Desulfatitalea tepidiphila: one gene and its partner. The protein of the gene in region 2 interacts with the protein of the main gene of each other region in a pairwise test. Links are inferred from orthologs where the notes say so. Each region holds a gene or a part of one and is shown on either strand. Other genes may lie near its edges.

Region 1 (3,582 bases), 110 kb from region 2 along the record:
ATGCCGCCCGGAGCGGCGGCCGCCAGGAGCTATACGCCGGCGGCGACGATATTCAGTCGGTGGCGTGGTACGAGGCCAACAGCCAGGGGCATACGCATCCGGTGGGCACCCGGGCGCCCAACGGTTTGGGCCTCTGCGACATGAGCGGCAACGTGTGGGAGTGGTGCCGGGACAGTTTTGCCGCCGATGCTTACAGCCGGCACGCCGCGCACAATCCGCTCGTCGAACTGTCGGATGCGGACCGCGTGATCCGCGGCGGCAGCTGGCACCTGGACGCCTGGAGCGCCCGCTGCGCAAGGCGTTTCAGTTGTGCGGCCGATTTTCTGGGGTCGGGGCTGGGGTTCCGGGTGACTTGCAAACTTCCAGGGAATTAATTCCGAAACGGCTTAACGGGTTTCGGGCCGGCGCATCAGATCGGTATCCGCATCCATCCAGGCCGGAAAGTCCTTTCGGTACTGTTCCAGAAGGTCATGCCGCAGGGTGACGGTGGGCGTTGCTGCCTCAAACAATCCTTCCATGAGAATCTCTCCAGTGGGTGATATCACCATCGAGCCGCCATCATAGCCCAGGCCGTTGCCGTCGCGGCCCACGCGATTGACAGCGATCACATAGCATTGATTTTCGATGGCGCGGGCCACCAGCAGGGCACGCCAGTGGGCCGATCGCCGGTCCGGCCAGTTGGCCACGAAGAGGGCCGCATCATATGCGAGGTCCAGGTTGCGCGTCCAGAGGGGAAAGCGCAGGTCGTAGCAGATGAACGGACGGATGCGCCAGCCGCGGCATTCCACGGTGATATGCCCATGGCCGGGGGTGTAGACCTTCTCTTCTCCGGCATATCGAAACAGGTGGCGCTTGTCGTAGGTGGCCAGCGTGCCGTCGGGCCGGGCCAACACCAGGCGGTTGAAATATTTGCCGCCCTCTTCGATCATCACGCTGCCGGTCAGCACGGCGCCCCTGGCTTGGGCCTTGCGGCGCAACCAGGTCACGGCCTGGCCGGTCATCGGTTCGGCCAGGCGCGCGGCATTCATGCTGAAGCCGGTCGAGAACATTTCGGGCAGCACGATCAGGTCGCCGGCCGCTTCCAGTCGGTCGATGGCGGCGTCGAACCGGCCGATATTGGCCGCGACATCCTCCCAGGCCAGATCGCTTTGCATCAGGGTCACGGTCAAATCCGGCATAGCAGCTCCGCGGCTTGAATGAGGGTTTGATCCTGCTTGGCAAAACAGAAGCGCAGCACCTGATGATCCCGGCGGTCGTGGTAAAAGACCGACGGTGGAATGGCCGCCACGCCGAACTCGGTGGTCAGGCGCCGGGCGAACTCGATGTCCGGGGCGTCGGTGATGGCCGAGTAGTCCATCATCTGAAAATAGGTGCCGGCGCAGGGCAGGGGCTTGAAACGCGACGTGCGCATACAATCCAGGAACAGGTCGCGCTTGCGCTGATAAAAGCCGGCCAGCTGCAGATAGTGTTCGGTGTGCTGCATGTAGTCGGCATAGGCCAGCTGGATCGGCGTGTTGGACGTAAAGGTGAGAAACTGGTGGATCTTTTGAAACTCGACGGTCATCTCCGGAGGCGCCACGCAGTAACCGATCTTCCACCCGGTGGTGTGGTAGGTCTTGCCGAACGAGCTGACCACGAAACTCTTGCGGGCCAGTTCCGGGTGGCGCAGGAGGCTCTGGTGGACCCGGCCGTCGAACACGATGTGTTCATAAACTTCGTCGCCGAGGATGAAGAGGTCCCGGTCGGCGGCGATGGCCTTCAACGCGGCCATGTCTTCCGTGTCGAGCACCGTGCCGGTGGGGTTGTGGGGCGAGTTGAGGATGATCAGCCGGGTGCGCGCGGTCAGGGCGTCCCGCAGGCGATCCCAATCCACCGTATAATCCGGGAAGCTAAGAGGGATGAAGACCGGCACTCCGCCGTTGAGCTGGATGACGGGCACGTAGGCGTCGTAGGCCGGCTCGACCACGATCACTTCGTCGCCGGGGCGGACCACTGCCGAAATGGCGGCGAACAGGGCTTCGGTGGCCCCGGAGGTGATGGTGATCCAGGTGTCGGGATCGACATCGCAATCGTAAAGTGCCTTGATCTTCTCGGCGATGCGCTGCCGCAGGGCCGGCACCCCCTGCATGGGCGCATACTGGTTCATGCCGCTGCGCATGTGGTGGCCGACCCTTTCGATCAGTTCGGCCGGCGCATCGAAATCGGGAAAGCCCTGGGATAGGTTGATGGCCCCGTGGTCGGCGGCCAGCTTGGACATGACCGTGAAGATGGTGATGCCCACATCAGGGAGCTTGGATGCGATCGTCATGAAAGATTCCTCCCGCTACGAAGAATAATTTCCGGCCATGGCGCGGATTTCCTCGGCCACCGCAAGGCGCAGGTGGCTGGGCGATAACACCGTGGCCGCCGCCCCCCACTTGAGCACCCAGTATTTTATTTCATCGATGCCGGCCACCTCGGCGCCGAAAATGACGCCGCCGTCGGTTTCCTCCGTCAATTCCTGGGTCGGGTGCCAGATCTTTTCCCGGATGTATCCGGCCGCCGTCGAATCGAAACGGATGCGCACCCGGACCGCTTCTCCCTGAAACACTCCGAAACTGGCCTGCATGAAGGCATTGGCGTCGAAGTCGGACGGTGCCTGGAAGGTCTCTTCCGCAACCTCCAACCGCTCCACCCGGTCCAGTGCGAACAACCGGACCGCCTGCCGGAAGTGGCAAAAACCGATCAGGTAGAAGGTGTCCTGGTGGAACCACAGCCGGTAAGGGGCCACGCGACGATGGGTCGCGACGCCGCGGCTCATGCTGAAGTAGTCGATATCGACGCAGCGCTGTTCACGGATGGCGCTCCTGACCTGGTCGAGCCGCGCTTCGATGCCGTCATAGGGTTTGTACGCTTTGAACCCGATTTCGACGGTTTGTCCCAAAGCATCGAGATATTGGGTGTAGGCCGGCGGCAAGGTGGCCTTCACCTTCTCCAGCAGGGTCTCCAGCGACTCGTGGATGACCGTGCCGCGCAGCACCTGGAGCATGTCGCGGCTGAAATAGAGCGCCATCAATTCGGTCAGGCTCAGCGGCAGGGGCATCTGGTGCTTTCCCGCATCAAGGATCGACCAGTAGGTTTTTCCGCCTTCCTGTTCGGTGAACAGCGGGAAACCGGCCTGCTGCAAGGCCTCGAGATCGCGATAGATCGTCCGGGAGTGGCAATCGAGGTCGCCGGCCAGTTCGCCGGCCGACTTGCCCCTGGCCGATGCGATCAGGCTCTGGATGATTTTCCACTGCCGGCTGAGTTGGTCTCCGCGTGCCATAGTGATTTCCGGGCAGTGCCTTTGGATTGTTTTTTCCATTGGCGCCGCCATGATCTTGAACCAGAATTCATTTTTTGAGATAGCTTGTATAGACGTGGGATCGGGTTTTGTCAAAACAATGGATTGACGGCCAGGGATTCTAACTGAACGCGATTCATTTAACCCGGCGTGGGTGGGGCAGGTGGCCGATGCCACACGCCAAGCGGTCAAGAGCCAGTAAAATGCACGGCGGGCGGCCCAGAAACTCGCTGCGCTCAAACAGTCTGGGCCACTTGTCC
Region 2 (4,708 bases):
CAGATTCTTTGAAGGAAAAAAGGAGAAACAGCCTAAATCTCCCATGGTGCCGGCACGCTGGCCCTGGTACTCGGCACCGATGGCTTGGGCCGCGTCTTCGATGACGGTCAGACGATACCGCCGACAGATATCCATCAGAAGCCCCATCTCCGCGCATTGGCCGTAGAGGTGAACCGGAATCACCGCCTTGACGGTAGCGCGCCGGCCGGCATTCATCTTCTCCAGCGTCTCCGCCAGACCATGGACATCGAGGTTGTAGGTCGTCGGCTCGATATCCACGAACACCGGCACTGCACCGAGTCGTGCAATCGCTCCGGCCGTGGCGAAAAAGGTATAGGGACTGGTGATCACCCGGTCTCCCGGTCCGATCCCCGCCGCCATGAGCGCGATGAGCAACGCATCGGTGCCCGAGGAGACGCCCACGGCATAAGGCACGTTACAATAGGCCGCAAGCTTGGCTTCCATCTGTTCGACATGCGGACCGAGAATAAAATACTGGCTCTCGCAAATCTCGTCGATGCATGGACGAATCTCCGACTTGATGCTTTGATACTGGGCCTTCAAATCCAGGAGGGGTACCTTCATGATAAATCCTCTTCAGTGTCCATCCACAAATGGCCAATTGGCCCGATATCGGCGTTGCCCGAAAAATTCAATCCTCGGAATATCGACCATATGCCTGCGGTTAAATTTTTCGTTCGCCTTGATCTCGACCCAATTTGCCTATTTGTGGACGGACACTCATTAGAAAAATCTCTATAGAGTATTGGAATGGTCCTGTTCCTTAACTTTACACTTAACACTTTAAACTTTACACTTTATTTTTTTTATCTTCTTCCGCCATACCCGTTCCGAGGCTTGAACCCGTTGACGGCTTTGATTTCACCGCATTGGGTCTGCACCGCCGGGTAGCCCAAAAGGGCATTGACTTCACGGCGCAGATCCTCTCCGGGCTGGAAACGCCAGTCTTCCGTGATGGCGATCACGGCTTCGACCTCGTCCGCCATCTTCAAGTGCAGCCATCCCAGGCAATCCCCCGGGTAACGCCGGATGATCTCGCGCAGGCGTTCCAGGTGCTTTTTGTCGGTCCGCTCCACTTGAATGTTGAAGTGAACCTCGGCGGTCCATTGCGTCTCGGCCTCTTCCATGGCGATGATGGTGTCGGCCAGAAGCTTGGCCCCTTTTTCATCCTTCTGGACCTTGCCTTGCACCAGGATCGGGCGATCGTCGGTCAACAGATGCTGGCAATCCGCATAGACCGAAGGAAAGATGACCACCTCGATGCCACCCTCCAGATCGTCGAGTTGCAGAAAGGCCATCAACTCTTCCTTCTTGGTTCGGATCACCTTGCTTCCGGTCACCATGCCGCCCATGCGCACCATCTGACCGTCGGCCACCTCTTCGATGGCGGTGGTCGTCGTGGTGCCGAACTTATCCATGGTCTTGTGGTGCGGTGCCAGCGGATGTCCAGTGATATAAAACCCGAGGGATTCCTTTTCACGCGCCAGTCGTTCGCGCTCGGACCACTCCGGAATTTTAGGCAGCCCCGGCGGATCGATGGAGAGGTTGCAGCTCGCGCCATCGTCAAACAGCCCCATCTGGGGGTCGCAGCGCTCCCGCTGGACCTTCTGCCCGTATTCCAGGGCATCTTCCAAAATGGCCATCATCTGGGAACGATGCGCCCCTGTGGAATCGAACGCACCGCAGGCGATCAGGCTCTCTACCACCCGCTTGTTGACCTTGCGCAAATCCACCCGTTCGCAAAATGCGATCATCGATTCGTAGGGCCCGTTTTGGCGCCGTTCTTCCACGATGGCCTCCACCGCCCCCTCGCCCACATTCTTCACCGCGACCAAACCGAAATGAATTTTGCCATCGGCCACGGTAAAGGTGGTATCGCCGCCGTTGATATCCGGCGGCAGAACGTCGATCTGGTGTTTGCGGCATTCGTTGATGTATTTGACCACGCCGTCGATGGAGTGCATTTCGCTGGTCAGCAGGGCGGCGATGAACTCCACCGGGAAATGGGCCTTCAGATAGGCGGTCTGATATGCGATCAGGGCATAGGCCGCGCTGTGCGATTTGTTAAAGCCGTAGCCGCCGAACTTCTCCATCAGGTCGAACAGGGCGACCGCCTTTTTTTCGTCGTGTCCGTTCTCCACCGCACCCTTGACAAACCGCTCGCGGTGTTCGGCCATCATGGCCGCGATTTTCTTTCCCATGGCCTTGCGCAGCCCGTCGGCTTCGGCCATGGTGTAACTGGCCAGGGCGCTGGCAATCTTCATTACCTGCTCCTGGTAGACGATTACCCCGTAGGTCTCTTTAAGAAGGGGTTCGAGATCAGGCAACATGTATTCGACGGCTTTTCGGCCATGCTTGCGCTCGACGAAATCATCCACCATGCCGCTGTCCAACGGACCCGGTCGATAGAGAGCCACCAGGGCGGTGACGTCATCGAAGGACTCCGGCTTCATGCGCACCAGCAGGTCTTTCATGCCCGAACTTTCCAGCTGAAAAACGCCGGTGGTATCCCCTTTGCCCAGGAGCTCGTAAGTCGCCGCGTCGTCAAAATCGATATTGGCCAGGTTTGGCGGGGTTTTGCCCTGCTGTTCGATGAGCTTGAGGGTGTTGTCGATGACCGTTAGGTTGCGCAGCCCCAGAAAGTCGAATTTGACCAGTCCGATCTTCTCCACGTGTTTCATGTCGAACTGGGTGACCACTTCGCCCTTTTTACCCTTATACAACGGAAGATAATCGACCAGCGGTTTGTCGCCGATCACCACGCCGGCGGCATGAGTCGACGCATGCCGGGGCAACCCTTCCAGGGTGCGGCTGATGGCGAACAGTTCGGCCACATCGGGTCGGGTGCTCTCGAGTTCGCGCAGCTTGGGCTCCTGGGCCAGGGCTTCGTCCAGGGAGATATTGAGCACGTCGGGCACCAGCTTGGCGATGGCGTCCACTTCGCCCAGGGGAATGTCCAGTGCCCGTCCCACATCGCGAATCACGGCCCGGGTCTTGAGCTTTCCAAAAGTGATGATCTGGGCCACATAATCCCAGCCGCCGTAACGCTCTACCACGTACTTGAAAACTTTCTCGCGGCCGTTGATACAGAAGTCCACGTCGATATCCGGCATGCTGATGCGGTCGGGATTGAGAAAGCGCTCGAAGATCAATCCGTGGGCCAGGGGATCCAGGTCCGTGATGCCCAGTGAATAGGCCACCAGGCTACCGGCCGCCGAACCGCGGCCGGGCCCGACGGGAACGCTGTTTTGCTTGGCGTAATTGATGAAATCGGCCACGATCAGGAAGTATCCGGGAAACCCCATCTTGTTGATCACCCCGATCTCATATTCGAGACGCTCCCGGTAGATCTTATCGTCGGCATCCGGACGCTTGGCGCGAATCAGCGCCCACACCCGCTCGAAACCCTCATGCGCCTTGCGGGTGAAAAGTGCTTCGGCACTCAACCCGGATGGATCCGTGAAGAGCGGAAAATGGTAGCTCTTGAAATCGAAGCTGACATGGCACCGTTCCGCAATGGCTACGCTGTTTTCGATGGCACCGGGAAAATCCTTGAAATAGGAGATCATCTCCTCTTTTGACTTGAAGTAGAGTTGATCGGTGCGAAAGCGAAAACGTTCGGCATCGTTGACGGTCTTGCCGGTCTGTACGCACAGCAGCACATCATGAGCGCGCACATCGCTCTTATCCAGGTAGTGGCAATCGTTGCTGGCCACCAGCGGGATGGAGAGTTCGGTGCTCATGTCGCGCAGGGCCGCGTTGACCACGTCCTGCACGTCAATGCCGTTGTTCTGCACCTCCAGGAAGAAGTTGCCCGCTCCGAAAAGCTCTTGATAGAACAGGGCCGCTTCCCGCGCGCGTGCCAGGTGACCGGCTTTGATCAACTGGGGGATCTCGCCGTGCAGGCAGGCCGACATGCCGATGAGACCTTCGTGGTGCGCCTGAAGAATTTGCTTATCGATGCGCGGCCGGTAATAAAACCCTTCGGTCTGCGCCAGCGTGGCCAGCCGGCAAAGATTGCGGTATCCCGTCTGGTTTTCGGCCAGCAGCACCAGGTGGGTGAGGCCTTTGGCGTCCTGCGGGGTCTTGTCCGCCATGGTGCGCGGTGCGACGTAGCATTCGCAGCCGATGATCGGCTTGATCCCGCCCTTGACCGCCTTTTCATAAAATTCGAGCACATTGAACATGGTGCCGTGGTCGGTGATGGCCACGCTGTGCATGCCGAACGCCTTGATCCGCTCGATCAACGCATCCAGGCGGATAGCGCCGTCGAGCAGGCTGTACATGGTATGCACATGAAGATGGACGAAATCGGTCGGCGTTTCGCTCATCGTCCGTCCCTACTGCTCCACCCGGTAATTAGGCGCCTCTTTGGTGATGATGACGTCATGGACGTGGCTTTCACGCAACCCGGCGGCGGTGATCCGCATGAAGCGGGCTTTGTCGCGCAACTCTTCGATGGTGCGGCAGCCCACATAGCCCATGCCGGCCTTCAGGCCGCCGATGAGCTGATGGATATTGCCGGCCAGGGAGCCGCGGTAAGGCACACGCCCGACGATGCCTTCGGGCACCAGCTTGTCGTCTTCTTCCTGTTCGGTTTGATAATAGCGATCCTTGCTGCCTCGCCGCATCGCCTCGATGGACCCCATGCCGCGGTAGACTTTGTAACTGCGCCCCTGATAGAGAA

What was found. The genes of interacting proteins can lie anywhere in the genome.
Region 1: the proteins of dnaE (region 2) and DFT_RS14535 interact in binary tests that used the Escherichia coli proteins (3 or more experiments, as listed by UniProt). The link is inferred for Desulfatitalea tepidiphila from one-to-one orthologs.

The regions. Positions count from the first base shown.
Region 1 is NZ_BCAG01000003.1:2,235,028-2,238,609, reverse strand. What follows is about bases 238-3,192. They hold DFT_RS14535 (pyridoxal phosphate-dependent aminotransferase), read right to left. Parts: upstream 2,309-3,192; coding sequence 1,166-2,308; downstream 238-1,165. Other genes in these bases: DFT_RS14530 (helix-turn-helix transcriptional regulator), read right to left, coding at 2,324-3,192; DFT_RS14540 (amidohydrolase), read right to left, coding at 387-1,178; DFT_RS14545 (SUMF1/EgtB/PvdO family nonheme iron enzyme), read left to right, coding at 238-374. Also shown: more of DFT_RS14545, read left to right, coding at 1-237; more of DFT_RS14530, read right to left, coding at 3,193-3,304. UniProt on the Escherichia coli protein: Shows aminotransferase activity with methionine and histidine as substrates, and to a lesser extent also with phenylalanine.
Region 2 is NZ_BCAG01000003.1:2,348,203-2,352,910, forward strand. Bases 628-4,708 are described here. They hold dnaE (DNA polymerase III subunit alpha), read right to left. Parts: upstream 4,353-4,708; coding sequence 828-4,352; downstream 628-827. Other genes in these bases: guaB (IMP dehydrogenase), read right to left, coding at 4,362-4,708. Outside these bases: DFT_RS15040 (DegT/DnrJ/EryC1/StrS family aminotransferase), read right to left, coding at 1-585. UniProt on the Escherichia coli protein: DNA polymerase III is a complex, multichain enzyme responsible for most of the replicative synthesis in bacteria. This DNA polymerase also exhibits 3' to 5' exonuclease activity. The alpha chain is the DNA polymerase catalytic subunit.